One region of the Flocculibacter collagenilyticus genome, then DNA from elsewhere that is predicted to be linked to it. Evidence: predicted binding sites of a transcription regulator. Region 1 holds the regulator's gene; each other region holds the start of a gene.
The links. The regulator LexA, encoded in region 1, represses DNA repair genes until DNA is damaged. The targets are predictions, from matches to a motif close to TACTGTATNNNNATACAGTA.
Positions count from the first base shown of each region.

Region 1 (5,016 bases):
TGGCTCTAAAAAGTAACATTGTTTAGCATTATAACGGTCAAACAACTTGAACACTGAAAAAGGCCGTCTATATATTACTTACAGTCATTACGCCTAAATGGCATTAGCGAAGCCATTATTAACAATTTACACAGAAAAAATAGATGCACGCCAACCGTGCTTACTACAGGTGCAAGAGAGGATAATATAAAAATGTTTCAATATATAAAGTTCATTTTACTGACCTGTTCAATACTGATGTTAACCGCATGTGCGCAAACTAAAAAACCGGTGACAACCTATCCACACAGTAATATAGAAATTAAATATGCCATTCGACATTTTGAGGCAGATGTTGTGCAGTCGATTGAGAAATTTAAAAATGGTTATCTTAGTCAAGAACAGATTGAATCTGCTGCAAAAAAAAGATTTATTTATCTATTGAAAGAAAATAACCTTTTAGCAAGTGATACCGACGTTAACGTTGTCGACTTGGATATTTTTATCGACTATGAACGTCGGTTTGTAGGTGATGCGACCCCGTTTCCTATGGAAAAATTAGTGCCTCCAATAATCTCTCTGCACGAAGCGAGTTATTTAGGTGATATTGCCATTCGCAAAAGTATCACTACTGGTTTGACGCTAAAAGATAAATTCGGCGGACTTCTCACTGAAAAGCGAGAGTTAGAAATAGCGACGGTAAACGCTATAGCCAACATGTTATTTAAGCGCTTAAAAAAAGTAAATCAGTATGACCGAAACGCTTTCGCAGCAATGACCGCTGGAATGACCGAGAAACAAATTGAGCAAAAGCGGCGATATACACCTCTCCAAACACCTACTAAAGCTAAGCCTCCTGGGTTAACTTCAGAACAATACATACCACAAGATCGTATTCAGCAGTATTTAACACAGTTGAATGAAGGAAACAGAGAAGAACGTCTGAATTTATATAAGAAACTCATTGAAGAATGGATCAACAGCTACTCACTTTACGACAAAATTAACACCATTGTGTTAAATAATCATGAGAGTACAAATTCAGACACCATTGAAGAGGTTATATGGGCTACTAAGGCGCTGGCTTATTCAGGTTTAGAGCGGTACCGGTCTACGTTAAACACTATTATGAAAAGCAATGCGTCAGATAAGTTGAAAGGTTACGTAGAGGATTATCTTGAGGCGATGACGGTTCGCGCTAAGCAGGCTAAAGTCGTACACGATACTTCCACAATGTACCCCAATTTAGACTGGCAAACTAATCAACTGCTAAATATGTTAAATAGTAGTGATGATGATCTTCGGGGCAGCGCAGTACGAAACATCTACAGACAACACCTTAATAATACGCGATTGCTGGATGAAATTAGCGAAATCCTTAGCATAGAAGCCACGATTCCACGCAACAGATATATGAAGTTCTCTGATTTTTATGCTTGGGGCTGTCGCGTTCTTGGGAGCTCTGGCAATATAAAATACAAAGCACTTTTAGAAGATTTATCTAAAAATGGGCACACCCCCAAAGTGCGTAAATTCGCAGAAAAATTCGCAGATGAATTATAAGAACACTTATTTGTATTAGTTCAGATTTGTATTAGGTCAGACAAGATCTGACACATCAACATTGAAAACGTGAGAGTTACCCGTTTTATAAAGGTGCTGAATCTTTAAATCAAAACAAACTAAGAGGTAACTCTCATGCTTCATGCTGAGGCAGTCCTTAGCTATAGGAAAGTGTTTTAGCATAGTACTATATAAGAAAGGGGTCCTTGTTATTTTCATAAACCTAGTCTAATACAGTATAAGTATTGGATAAGGTTAGGGTTTATGTGTGATTTATGAAAATAGATAAGAATCAGAAATCAGGTGGGTACTTGCTTATTGCATGCGGTGCCGCTTTTGCTACAGCGGCTGTCTTCAGTGAGCAGTTATCATTTTTTGGGATTGCAGCGATGTTTATCTTATTAGGCATTGCATTTATATTGAAACATAATAACGCTAATACTTAACTTGTATAGCCGTTCAACATGCAGGCGCAGCGTTGTTGATTGCGCCTCTTCTCCTAGCATAGTAAAAAGCCATTTAGTTTTCTTAGGCTCAAAGATGCCAGCCTGTTGCTAAAAATACATTTTAGCGATTGAGTTATCGCAATTAAGAGCCATTTATTCATGGTTAACATGGCGATAGGATGAGGAAAATGTATGAGTTAAGCACGATTGAAAATATAATTTTCTGCTTTGGGCTTTTGTTATTTGCCTTGTTAATTTACGGATTGATGAGACTAGTACGCTGGGCTAAGCGCATGCCAAAAGGCGCATTTCTACTACTTACTATTTTTCCACTTATATCAATTTTTTCTATTCCCCCTCCTGTATTTAAAAAGGTCAACACGCCCTAAACAAGAGCTGCGAAAAAGAAGATGAGGGTGATCCCCCTGAAGATGAATAACTTCGAAGAAAAGATAATTACGCATCAATGTAATAAACTCTTTGCCATCTATCATTAACTGTATATACTCACAGTATCAATGTACTGTATGGAATAACAGCGTATGCGCCCATTAACGCCGAGGCAGTCGGAAATACTGCAGCTTATTAAAGATAAAATTCATGCTACAGGCATGCCGCCAACACGAGCAGAAATTGCGAAAACGCTAGGGTTTAAATCCGCTAACGCTGCGGAAGAGCATTTAAAAGCGTTAGCAAAAAAAGGCTTTATTGAGATTATTCCGGGAACATCACGCGGTATCCGCCTTGTTGAAGATGATACATTTGAAGAAGAAGGGTTACCGCTAATTGGTCAAGTGGCAGCGGGTTCACCTATTTTAGCGCAAGAACATGTTGAAGCGCATTATAAGGTTGATCCTCATTTATTTAAGCCTAACGCTGATTACTTACTACGTGTTAATGGTATGAGTATGAAAGACATAGGTATCATGGATGGCGATTTACTTGCGGTTAAAAAAGCGGAAGTGGCCGAAAACGGGCAAGTGGTCGTTGCAAGAGTAGAAGACGATGTAACGGTTAAGCGTCTTGAAAAGAAAGGCGACAAAGTGCTGCTTCACGCTGAAAACGATGAGTTTGATACCATTGTTGTAGACTTAACTTATCAACCGTTTGCAATTGAAGGACTAGCTGTTGGCGTTATTCGAAATGCAGACTGGTTTTAAGCTTCTCTAACGATTTATTTTCTATTAAAAAATGTCCAACATTAAAATAGCTAGCTAAATGCAGTTGGCTATTTTTCATTTTTATACTACCCACACCTTTTCATAAATTAGGCTTGCGCTAGCTAGTGGTAAAATTGTCGTAAGTGAAAAATTTATTTAAACCTGCATCGTACGTCCTTTCTTAGTTTGCTCATGATATGCACAAAATTTTTATAATTTTTTTCAAATAACTGTAGATTATTTGTCTGATTTGTTTAATTCTAATACACAATTCGATTAAAAAACTATCAAGAGACTTAGTTTAATCGATACGTAACATAAAGATAATAATAAGTATTTCGAAAATACTAATCTAAAATCTTAGAGTCATAATCAGCAAACGAGATGGTTGAGGCGTGCGCTAAGTCAAACCATTACGTGGAGAACGGGAAATAATAAAAATAGCACCGTTAGTACTGTGAGATGTTTACAAATATGGTGTTCTTTTTTATTTAAATTACTTCTTAATTGCTGCCTCTGAGGTGTTAGCAAGTGCGAGCTGTTCGAAATATAACAATAATAATTGAGCGGAATCGTCGCACAGGTTAAGTAGTACAGTGCATTTCGATCTGCTTTTTGCTTTAGCAAAAGACAGAGGAGAAGTCACGTGACCATATTGAGTTGTCGTCGCTGGTGGATCATGCTTGCGTTCTTGGCAGGTAACGTTACTGCGGAAGAGTTACCTTTAAATATGACTAAAGGTGTGACCGCAATTAGTGAACAAGTATACGGATTACACATGACCATTTTTTGGATTTGTTGTGTAATTGGTCTTGCCGTGTTTGGTGTGATGTTTTGGTCTATTTACCACCATCGTAAATCTAAAGGTGCAGTGCCTGCACAATTCCATGAAAATACAAAAGTTGAAATTGTATGGACAGCAATTCCATTTTTTATTTTGGTAGGTATGGCTATTCCGGCAACACTTACATTAATGGCGATGGAAGATACCAGCAAAGCTGATGTCAGCATTCAGGTTACTGGCTCGCAATGGAAATGGCACTACAAGTATTTAGATAGTGGTGTTGAGTTTTATAGCTTAATGGCTACTCCTAAAAGTGAGATTGCAAACAAACGGCAAAAAGGCAAAAACTACTTGCTTGAAGTTGACCGCCCCCTTGTTATTCCTACCAATAAAAAAGTGCGTTTTTTAATTACTTCTGATGACGTTATTCATAGCTGGTGGGTGCCAGACTTTGCGGTGAAAAAAGACGCAAATCCCGGGTTTATTAATGAAGCGTGGACCGAGGTAAATGAACCAGGGATTTATCGTGGTCAATGTGCTGAGTTATGCGGAAAAGATCATGGCTTCATGCCAGTTGTCGTTATTGCAAAAGCCCCTGCTGAATATGAGAAGTGGCTCAACGAAACTAAATTAGTGCAACAAAAAGCCAAAGAAGAAGAACAAAAATTATTGGCGATGAATATGTCTCAGGATGAGTTAATGGCAGTGGGTGAAAAAGTATATAACACCAGCTGTGCGGCATGTCACCAACCTAATGGGCAAGGTATACCAGGAGTCTTTCCAGGTATTAAAAATAGCCCAATTGCTACAGGCGAATTAGATGCGCACATTGACATTGTTGTAAATGGTAAGGGTGGAACCGCAATGCAAGCATTTGGTAAGCAGCTAAGTTTAAAAGAGTTAGCGGGAGTAATTACTTACCAACGTAACGCGTGGGGTAATGATATGGGTGACAGCGTGCAAGCTGCGCAAGTATATAAACTATTAAGCGGTCAACAGGAGTAAGGACATGACAGTAGCAACTGAACACGCGCATCAAGATCATGATGACCACCACCACAAACCAACAGGAATAAAACGTTGG
Region 1 is NZ_CP059888.1:461,861-466,876, forward strand. Features, by position in the region: gene HUU81_RS02065 (hypothetical protein) at 193-1,542, shown strand; gene HUU81_RS02070 (hypothetical protein) at 1,818-1,988, shown strand; gene lexA (transcriptional repressor LexA) at 2,531-3,148, shown strand; gene coxB (cytochrome c oxidase subunit II) at 3,828-4,937, shown strand; gene ctaD (cytochrome c oxidase subunit I) at 4,942-5,016, shown strand, end outside.

Region 2 (5,016 bases), 990 kb from region 1:
AGTATCATTGCAAAGTGATTACTTAGACGGAATTGCTGATGCAAAAGCGGGTGAATTAGTAGTACTAGAAAATGTGCGCTTTAATGCTGGTGAAAAGAAAAATGATGATCAGCTAGCAAAACAATATGCACAATTGTGTGATGTATTTGTAATGGATGCATTTGGCACTGCTCATCGTGCTCAAGCTTCAACTCATGGTGTTGCAAAATATGCCGATGTAGCCTGTGCTGGCCCGTTATTAGCAGCCGAATTAGATGCGTTATCAAAAGCTTTGGCGAACCCTAAACGCCCACTTGTAGCAATTGTGGGTGGCTCAAAAGTGTCTACTAAGCTAACGGTGTTAGAATCACTTTCTAGTAAAGTAGATCAGCTTGTTGTTGGTGGCGGTATTGCAAATACATTTATTGCTGCGGCAGGTCATGATGTGGGTAAATCACTTTATGAAGCTGATTTAGTTTCAGACGCAACGCGCTTAACTCAGGCTGCACAAGCAAATAATGGTGAAATTCCAGTACCAACTGACGTTGTTACCGGTAAAGAGTTCTCAGAAACGACTGCGGCAAGTATTAAGCCTGTTTCACATATTGAAAGTGACGACATGGTATTTGATATTGGTCCAGAGTCGGCTAACTACTTGGCAGAGATTTTAAAGTCTGCTGGCACAATTGTGTGGAATGGTCCGGTGGGCGTATTTGAGTTTGACCAGTTTGGTGAGGGCACCAAAACTATTGCTAATGCAATAGCCCAAAGCGATGCATTCTCTATTGCTGGTGGCGGTGACACATTAGCTGCCATCGATAAGTACAATTTAGCTGACCGGATATCATATATATCGACTGGCGGCGGTGCGTTTTTAGAGTTTTTAGAAGGTAAAACATTACCTGCGGTTGCTATACTCGAAGAGCGCGCAGCGAAATAATTTACTTGGGTAAGCACCTAGGTAATAAGAAGTTAAGAACAATTTATTTTAAGCGCATATTTGCGCGCAAATATTATTAAGATACTTTTACCCTACATTTAAAGTATCAACATTAAAACAACTAGGAGTTGCAACAATGGCATTAATTTCAATGCGTCAAATGCTAGACCATGCTGCTGAGCATGGCTACGGGATCCCTGCTTTTAACGTTAATAATTTAGAGCAAATGCGTGCCATTATGCAGGCGGCAGACGAAACTGATAGCCCTGTAATTGTTCAGGCGTCAGCAGGTGCAAGAAAATATGCTGGAGCCCCATTCTTACGTCATTTAATTTTAGCGGCAACTGAAGAGTTTCCACATATTCCAGTAGTAATGCATCAAGATCATGGTACATCACCAGCTGTTTGCCAACGCTCAATTCAATTAGGCTTTTCATCTGTAATGATGGACGGCTCGTTAATGGAAGATGGTAAAACACCATCATCGTACGAGTACAATGTTGATGTAACCCGCAGAACAGTTGAAATGGCGCATGCGTGTGGTGTTTCTGTAGAAGGCGAGCTTGGTTGTTTGGGGTCATTAGAAACGGGTCAAGCAGGTGAAGAAGACGGAATAGGTGCTGAAGGTACATTAAGCCAAGAGCAAATGTTAACTGATCCTGAAGAAGCGAAAGATTTTGTAGAAAAAACAGGTGTTGATGCCTTAGCAATTGCATGTGGTACATCGCATGGTGCGTATAAATTTACTCGCCCACCAACAGGCGATATTCTTGCTATTGATAGAATTAAGGCGATTCATGAAAGTATTCCAAATACGCATTTAGTGATGCATGGTTCATCTTCAGTACCACAAGACTGGTTAAAAATTATTAATCAATTTGGTGGCGAAATCCCTGAAACGTATGGTGTACCGGTTGAGCAAATTCAAGAAGGTATCAAGCATGGTGTACGTAAAGTAAATATTGATACTGATTTACGTTTAGCTTCTACAGGTGCTATCCGCCGCTTCTTAGCTGAAAATCCAAGCGAGTTTGATCCACGTAAATATTTATCAGCAGCCACTACAGCAATGTACGAAATTGTTAAAGCACGCTATGAGTCATTTGGTACTAGCGGTAATGCGTCTAAAATTAAACCAATTTCACTAGAAAAAATGGTTAGCTTTTATAAGTAAATTACAAGTATGCGCTTGTCATTACTACATATAATAGAAGTGAAAAAAACCAGCACATTATGTGCTGGTTTTTTTATGGCTTGCATACGGCAAAGAACAATTAAAAAGAGGCGCAGCTAAAAAATTAGTAAGCAAAATAGCTGCGCCCCGGGCAATTTTTTGTTGTCTACCTGAAACTCTGATTGATTTGACGACAATGCATCAGCATGTCTGCGCTATAGAGTGGCTGTTGGTCACTGTATGAGTATGAATAGGTCCGTTGCTGATTGGCACTGTTTGCTTATTAAGTGCGTAAAATGCGCAGCTTGACGCGTTTGTTAGGTGATTTAATTCGTTGAGCATGTCTGTGGTAAACACATCCATCCAAGTGACAACTGCGCTACAAGTACCATATTTAAGTGCATTACGGATCACGTCTAATTTGTTGGTTATTTGCTTTTCGTGAATAACTAATACATGCTCAAAGTTCACGCTACAGCTGTTTAATAGCTGTTTACTAGGCACATGCTCAGGAGCTATCAATAGTGTCCATTTTTTAGAGTGAGCGTGCTTTTTTACTATTTTGATCAGTTCGAATGTAGCGGATAGCTCATCTTCAACTTTAATGAGTTGGACTACATTGTTTGTTGCTATGCCATTCGATAACGAATGCTGATTATTTTCACAGTTGATATTACAGTTGTTATTATTGTTATGTTCTACAACGTTCATAAATAGCTCCAGTTGAAACACTGTTTAAAAATACAGTATATATACAGTAGTTCATACAGTTGTTGTGTGCAAGCTATTTTTTACTGTTTCGCTGCTCTTAATTCAAAAAGCTTCGGTGAATTCTCCAACTATAAAACCCCCTAGTCTGGTATAAATCTCAATTCTTCAGCCATAATTGTTGGCTTTATATATTTGTGATTGATGATTAGGTATTGTTTGAATTCGCAATGCTGGCCGACTGCTCTATGTCCTGACTCGGCAATACTCGCAACTAACTATGCTGTGGATTGGCATCCTTTTATTAGAAAAAGGCATAGACATCGTTAATTAAATCAACTAATTTTTCACGCTAGCCCTCGTCCTAATAGTTTTTAGTTGTACGATCAACTAACGTTTAGTTAAATTTTCACCCTGAATTAGGGGTAATTAAAAAGGAAGTTCTTATGGAGCCAGCAGTAGGGAATTCAAAATCATTGTGGAAGCTTTTGTCGCCACATAAGCCATCTAAAAAATCATTTATTCTACTTGGCCTGTTAGTCATTATTGCTACATCATTCGAGTTAGTTTTACCTTTGTACTCGAGCTACCTAGTTGACTCAATCAGTAGTGAAGGCATTGAAACCAGCATCATTTTAGGCTTAGTTGCTATTGTGCTTATTGCTGCTTGTTTTGAAGCTATATTAGGCTGGTTTGGTGGCCGATTAGGGCATCAAATTAGTTTTCGCTTACGTTTTAGTCTTATAGGGCGACTATTGCACACGCAAAGCCAAAGTTTAGACTTTGAGCATAGTGCAGAATTAGGTGCGCGTGTTGTTAATGACTCTAAAGAAGTTAAAAATGTTTTGGCCGAAGATTTAGTGGGGCTGCTAAGTGGACTAATATCACTGTTTGCAGTTATTGCCATTATGTTTACTTTAGATTGGCGACTGACTTTAGTATTAGTATGCTGTGTGTTCGCAGGGTTCATTATTATTACGCCTATCGCTTTAATGATGAATAATATTGGTCAAAAGACTCAGGCAGCGGAAGCTAATTTACTTAAATATACAACGGAATGGTTACGCTACAGCAAGCTAATTAAGTCTCATAACGCTAGTAGTCAGTTACATAAACAGTCAAATGAGTTATTAAATGAGTGTTTTCACCAAGAAATGCGGGCTACAAAAATACTGTCAATTATTGGGCCAATTGCCAATTTAGTATTGATGATAAGCATGATTGCCATTTTAGCTTTTTCAGCCTACTGGCTAAAACAAGGCTCGATGACGTTAGGTACTATTACTGCTTTTTTGCTTTATTTATTTGGACTCACGTTTCCACTTATGGCCATGGCGATGTTCTTTAGTAACTTAAATAAAGCGATGGGTGCGGCGAGCCGTTTGTCAGAGATTAGCCAAATGCCAGTTGAGAGTAATAATGCACCGGAATTACTTCACGATGTTTTAGAACTCGCCTTGAAAGATCTCACTTTTGTTAGAGATGACAAATATATTTTAAAAGACATTAGTTACCAGTTTACTTCTTCGGGCTTATCGGTAGTGCTAGGAGAAAGTGGCAGTGGTAAGAGTACATTGCTTAACCAGTTTTTAGGGTTTTATCCAGAAACTTATAATAATGTTTTAATTAATGGCAAAACATTGAGTGAATATAATCTTCATTCAGTTCGCCAAGCCATTGCTTGGGTTGATCAAGAGCCAAAGCTATTACATGCCAGCATTCGTCAAAACTTAACGTTGGGTTTGTCAGAAAACATTAGTGATGAAGAAATGCTAGAAATCTTAATGTCTGTTGGCTTACAGGCATGGCTGGATAGGATTGATCATAATTTAGATCAAGTGATTTCTGAGCAAGCTCATCAATTTTCTGGAGGAGAAAAGCAGCGCTTTGCCATTGCTAGAGCTATGCTACGCCAAGCTAAAGTATTATTACTGGATGAGCCAACCTCGGCTTTAGACAGTAAAAATAAAAGCGAGCTAATGGTATTACTGCGTCAAATAGCACGTAAAATGCGTGTGATTATGATTAGCCATCATCGAGAGCTCATTCACCCAGATGATGACATTCTTGAAATAAAAGACGGTGTTATTGTGAACGCAGGCGCTAATTAAGCCAGCTTTAACTCATTAGGTAGTTACAATATAAAAGCATTGATGAACTGCGAGCGGTACTGGCCAAATGTGTGCAAGGAAATTAGTTATAACCTTGCAAAAAA
Region 2 is NZ_CP059888.1:1,449,092-1,454,107, forward strand. Features, by position in the region: gene HUU81_RS06430 (phosphoglycerate kinase) at 1-919, shown strand, start outside; gene fba (class II fructose-bisphosphate aldolase) at 1,056-2,093, shown strand; gene HUU81_RS06440 (SulA-like leucine-rich domain-containing protein) at 2,295-2,804, opposite strand; gene HUU81_RS06445 (ABC transporter ATP-binding protein) at 3,248-4,912, shown strand; gene HUU81_RS06450 (SEL1-like repeat protein) at 4,995-5,016, opposite strand, start outside.
Region 2: a site for LexA is predicted at 2,823-2,842, ahead of HUU81_RS06440 (SulA-like leucine-rich domain-containing protein). Genes of this name have one in related genera too.

Region 3 (5,016 bases), 1.7 Mb from region 1:
CAAAGTTTATTCTAAAGTTGCTTTTTTAGTGGGGTTATTCAAAAGCGAATTCAATAGTGAGTAGCAATTTTTTTTAAGTTTTTTACTAAAAAGTGCCATAAAGCTGACATTAAACTCATCACTGCCACAACTAACCGAATTTCAGAATAATAAAGTCGATACAAAAATGGGTAGCCAAGCTACCCATTTCAACATATTTATCAGCGTTGCGTTACTCTGCGGCTTTAGAAACCATCACCATGGCTGGACGAATTAATCGACCGTTTAATTCATAGCCTTTTTGCATAACCGCAATCACTGTATTTGGCTCTACGTCAGCAGATGGCTGAATTGACATTGCCTGATGCAATTCAGGGTTGAAAGCTTCACCTTGTGGATTAACTTCTTTGATGCCGAACTTTTCAATCGCGTCAGCAAAGCTCTTACGAGTTAGCTCTACCCCTTCGATAACAGGTTTAATTGCTTCATTTTCTTGGTCTGCAAACTCAACTGCACGTTCCATGTTGTCTACTACTGGTAGTAAAGCGCTGGCAAATTTTTCAAGTGCAAACTTTTTAGCTTTTTCAACATCTTGTGCAGCACGTCTGCGGATATTATCAACTTCAGCTTTAGCACGAATAACGGCATCTTGCTGTTCTACTACTTTTGCTTTTTCAGCTTCAAGTGACTGTTCAAGATCGTTAATACGTTTTAGGGTAGCATCATCAAGTGCTACATTTTCTACTGCATCGTTGTTAGCTTCTTGGCCTTCAACTGACTCTTTTTCAACTTCTGCTTCTGGTTGCATATCTTGTTGTGCTTCAGACATCAAACATCTCCGGAAATAAATAACGACTGCCTGCAATTATACTCAGCTTCAAAGCGATTTAAACAGGCAATATATAACTTAACTGCATTCAATATGGGGATGGAATATTTTGATTCAAGGCTGCGGTTAAATTTCTTGCAACAGCGTCTACCACAGGGATTAACGCACGATAATTCATTCTCACCGAACCAATTATCCCTACCGAGCCAATAGCTTGTTTATGTTGATAATATGGCGCTGCCACTACACTACAACCACGCAATAACTCACTGCCGCACTCTTCACCGATGAACAAACTAATACCCGAATTTCCCTTAGCTCGCGCTAGCATGTTGGTAATTGGCCCAGTTTGGTGTAATGAATTAATTAACATTCGAAGCGTATTCACGTTATTGGTACCTGGCAATTCCAGCAGGCGCTCTTTACCACGAGAATAAATAAGCTCAGGTGCCAGGTCATCCGATGCCGTTAATGACACCGCCACTACCTTTGACGCAATTTCGTGAATGCCTTCTTTGGCACGATCTTTTTCACCGCTGGTTACGCAACATAACATTGCACTTAGGCGCTGCCGCCCTTCCACCAAGTCCACGCCAACAAGTGCAGTATTAAGCAGCTGTGTAGCAAGTTGTAACTCGTGTGAAGTAAAGCGACGAGATACATCAATAATGCGGTTTTTAATCTCGCCGTCGTCTTCAATCAACACACATAAAATACGTAAGTCAGATAAATGCATCAATTCAATTTGACGCAATTTCACATTATCGCGAGTGGGTACCGACACTAACCCTGTCATGTCAGACAATTCTGCAAGCACTTTGCTAGCACGTTGGCATAGTTCACTAGGGCAGTAGCTAGCATCTAGCGCATGTTTAATTTCATGCTCAACCGCAGCGTTTATTGGTTTAATAGACAGTAATTGATCAACAAAAAAACGTAAGCCTTGCGCAGTAGGCACCCGCCCTGCTGACGTATGCGGAGAAGCAATTAAACCTTGTTGCTCCAACGCCATCATAATATTTCTTACTGTTGCAGGGCTCGAGTTAACGGCATTTTGATTGGCCAAGCTTTTCGACGACACAGGGTTACCGTCTTCAATATAATGCTCAACTAGCAGCTGCATAATCAGCTGCATACGTTCTTGCTTAGCGCTCATAAATTCGTTAATTCATTCTTTTCTATTTTATAGATAACGATTTTATATGGGCACTATTAACCAATTGCAAGCTAACGGAACCTGAATAAAACCGTGCATTTTGCAATTTCATGGATATACTCCATTAATATAATCATCATCTTCAAGCACTTAAAACATCATAATGACATCTGCGTTTAAACACATTGCTTTAATTGGCAAACCAAACCACAAAGGCACCACAAAGTCGATTACCCAGCTTTACCAATTTCTTACCGAACTGGAATATCAGGTATCTATCGAAAAACGCTCATCGCAACAACTTCAACTTAACGATATTGCTACCTTAGATTTAGTTGAAATTGGCGAGCAATGTGACCTTGCCATTGTTGTTGGCGGAGATGGCAACATGCTTGGAGCTGCCAGAGTATTAGCTCGTTTTGACGTGGCAGTAATTGGCGTTAATCGTGGTAATTTAGGCTTTTTAACCGACTTAGATCCACACACATTTCAAGAGCCACTAAAAAAAGTATTAGCGGGTGAATATATAGAAGAAAACCGCTTTTTGCTTGATGTATCTGTACATCGTCATCAAACCATTAAAAGCAGTAATACTGCGGTTAATGAAGCCGTACTTCACGCCGACAAAGTGGCTCACATGATTGAGTTTGAAGTACACATAGATAATGAATTTGTTTATAGCCAACGGTCAGACGGTCTCATTGTCGCAACACCAACAGGCTCTACCGCGTATTCATTATCAGGTGGCGGCCCCATCGTTCACCCGTCATTACAAACTTTATCGTTAGTGCCTATGTTTCCGCACACCTTAAGTAGTCGCCCACTAGTTGTCAGTGCTAACAGTGAAGTTAAACTGTTAATTTCGCTGGAGAATGACGAAAGCCTGCAAATAAGCTGCGACAGCCACGTTACACTGTCTGTGATGCCCGGCGATGAAGTTATTATTAAAAAATGTGATTTGCCATTACGCCTAATTCACCCTAAAAATTACAGCTACTACAAAGTATTACGCAGTAAATTAGGTTGGGGTGCGCGCTTAGTGTAAGTGCGCAGAATCTCAACTTTATCGCTGTAAGTTAAATAGCGCTTTTCTTAATTACCAACACGCTTCTTAATAAAATTTCAACGATTCACTTGCGCCATTCAAAATAACTGTATAAATTAACAGTATCAAAAATCATACTACACCTAACTTGCTTGATGGCATGTTAAATCGCCGCGGTCACAAAAATAAAGATAGGTTGGGTAATAATACTGAATAGTTATTTGTTATGTTGAATTTTCTAAACGTTCGAAACTTTGCCATTGTAGAGTCTTTAGAAGTTGACTGGTCTGCCGGAATGACCACCATTACCGGCGAAACTGGCGCAGGTAAATCTATCGCAATCGACGCACTCGCACTTTGTTTGGGTGATCGTGCTGAAGCAAGTATGGTTCGCCAAGGTGCAGATAAAGCCGAAGTTTGTGCGATTTTTGATATCACACAATTAACTGTTGCTAAAACATGGCTAAAAGAACATGAATTATGCGCCGAACCAGACTCAAACTCGTCTGCCGAATCTAACACAACACACGAATGCATTATTAGACGTGTTATTTCAAAAGAAGGACGCTCAAAGGGGTATATCAATGGTAGCCCCGTGCCAGTCAGCCAGCTAAAACAACTTGGTCAGTTACTTGTTTCTATTCACGGGCAACATGCTCATCAACTGTTACTAAAGTCAGACCATCAACGCAATTTGCTAGACGAATACGCGGCCCACACTCCATTACTTAATAGCACTGCCCATGCCTATAGCCATTGGCAGCAATTAAAAAAAGAACGCTCTCAGTTGCTAGAAGCAAAACTCCAAGACGACGCTAAACGCCAACTTTTAGAGTATCAGGTAAGCGAGTTAAACGAGTTCGACTTACAACCTAATGAATACGAAGAGATTGAGCAACAACACAAAAAACTAAGCGGTGGACAAGAAATACTCGACGAGTGTTTACTTAGCTTAAATACCATTTATGACAATGACCAACAAAGTGCACATAACCTTATTGATACTGCTGCACAGCAACTAGCAAAATTAAGCGACCTTGATAACGATCTAAAACCTATTGCCGACTTATTATTTGAAGCATCTGTTCAAGTTGAAGAAGCGGCACGTGAATTACGCCACTTTTCCGATAATATTGAGCTAGACCCAAGCCTATTACAAGACGTTGAAGAACGTATGGCAGCCGCCGTTAGTTTAGCGCGAAAGCACAATATTCCGCCGCAACAGCTGCCAGAGTATCACGCACAACTTGCAGAGCAATTAGCCTCCATTAATGGCAATGCCGACAGGCTAAACGAACTTGACGAACAAATAGAAAGTGCGCATCAAGCCTATTTAGTACAATGCCAACAACTTAGCGAAAGCCGCCAACATTACGCGCAAAAGCTTAACAAGCTTATTAGCAAAAGCATGCAACAACTTAGTATGCCAAACGGAAAGTTTGAAATGGTGATCACCCAGCTTGATCAAGAAAAAGGCCAACGTGCAGGCTTAGATGTGGTTGACTTTAATGTAACCACCAACCCAGGACAACCACTACAACCGTTAGGCAAAGTGGCATCGGGTGGTGAGCTTTCTCGAATTAGCTTAGCCATTCAAGTTATTATTGCCGCCAAAGTCACAACCCCAACACTCATTTTTGATGAGGTAGACGTAGGTGTAAGCGGCCCTACCGCAGCGTCTGTTGGTAAATTATTAAGACTACTTGGCGAGTCCACTCAAGTAGTGTGTATTACTCACTTACCACAAGTAGCAAGCCAAGGGCACCAACAATTATTTGTGCGTAAAGACGTGAAAAACAACCATACCCATACAGCAATGACGCCGCTAAGCCAAACCGAACGCATTACCGAAATTGCCCGTTTATTAGGCGGAGAAACAATTTCTGAAACCAGTTTAGCAAATGCTGAAGAACTTTTAGCCGTTGGATAGGTCATATAGGCAGGCGAACGAAACAACATGCCCAAATAGCTGATTAGCTGTTGCTCATCGGCTGTAGAGTGGGTATT
Region 3 is NZ_CP059888.1:2,743,690-2,748,705, forward strand. Features, by position in the region: gene grpE (nucleotide exchange factor GrpE) at 212-808, opposite strand; gene hrcA (heat-inducible transcriptional repressor HrcA) at 897-1,964, opposite strand; gene nadK (NAD(+) kinase) at 2,128-3,009, shown strand; gene recN (DNA repair protein RecN) at 3,236-4,939, shown strand.
Region 3: a site for LexA is predicted at 3,115-3,134, ahead of recN (DNA repair protein RecN). Genes of this name have one in related genera too.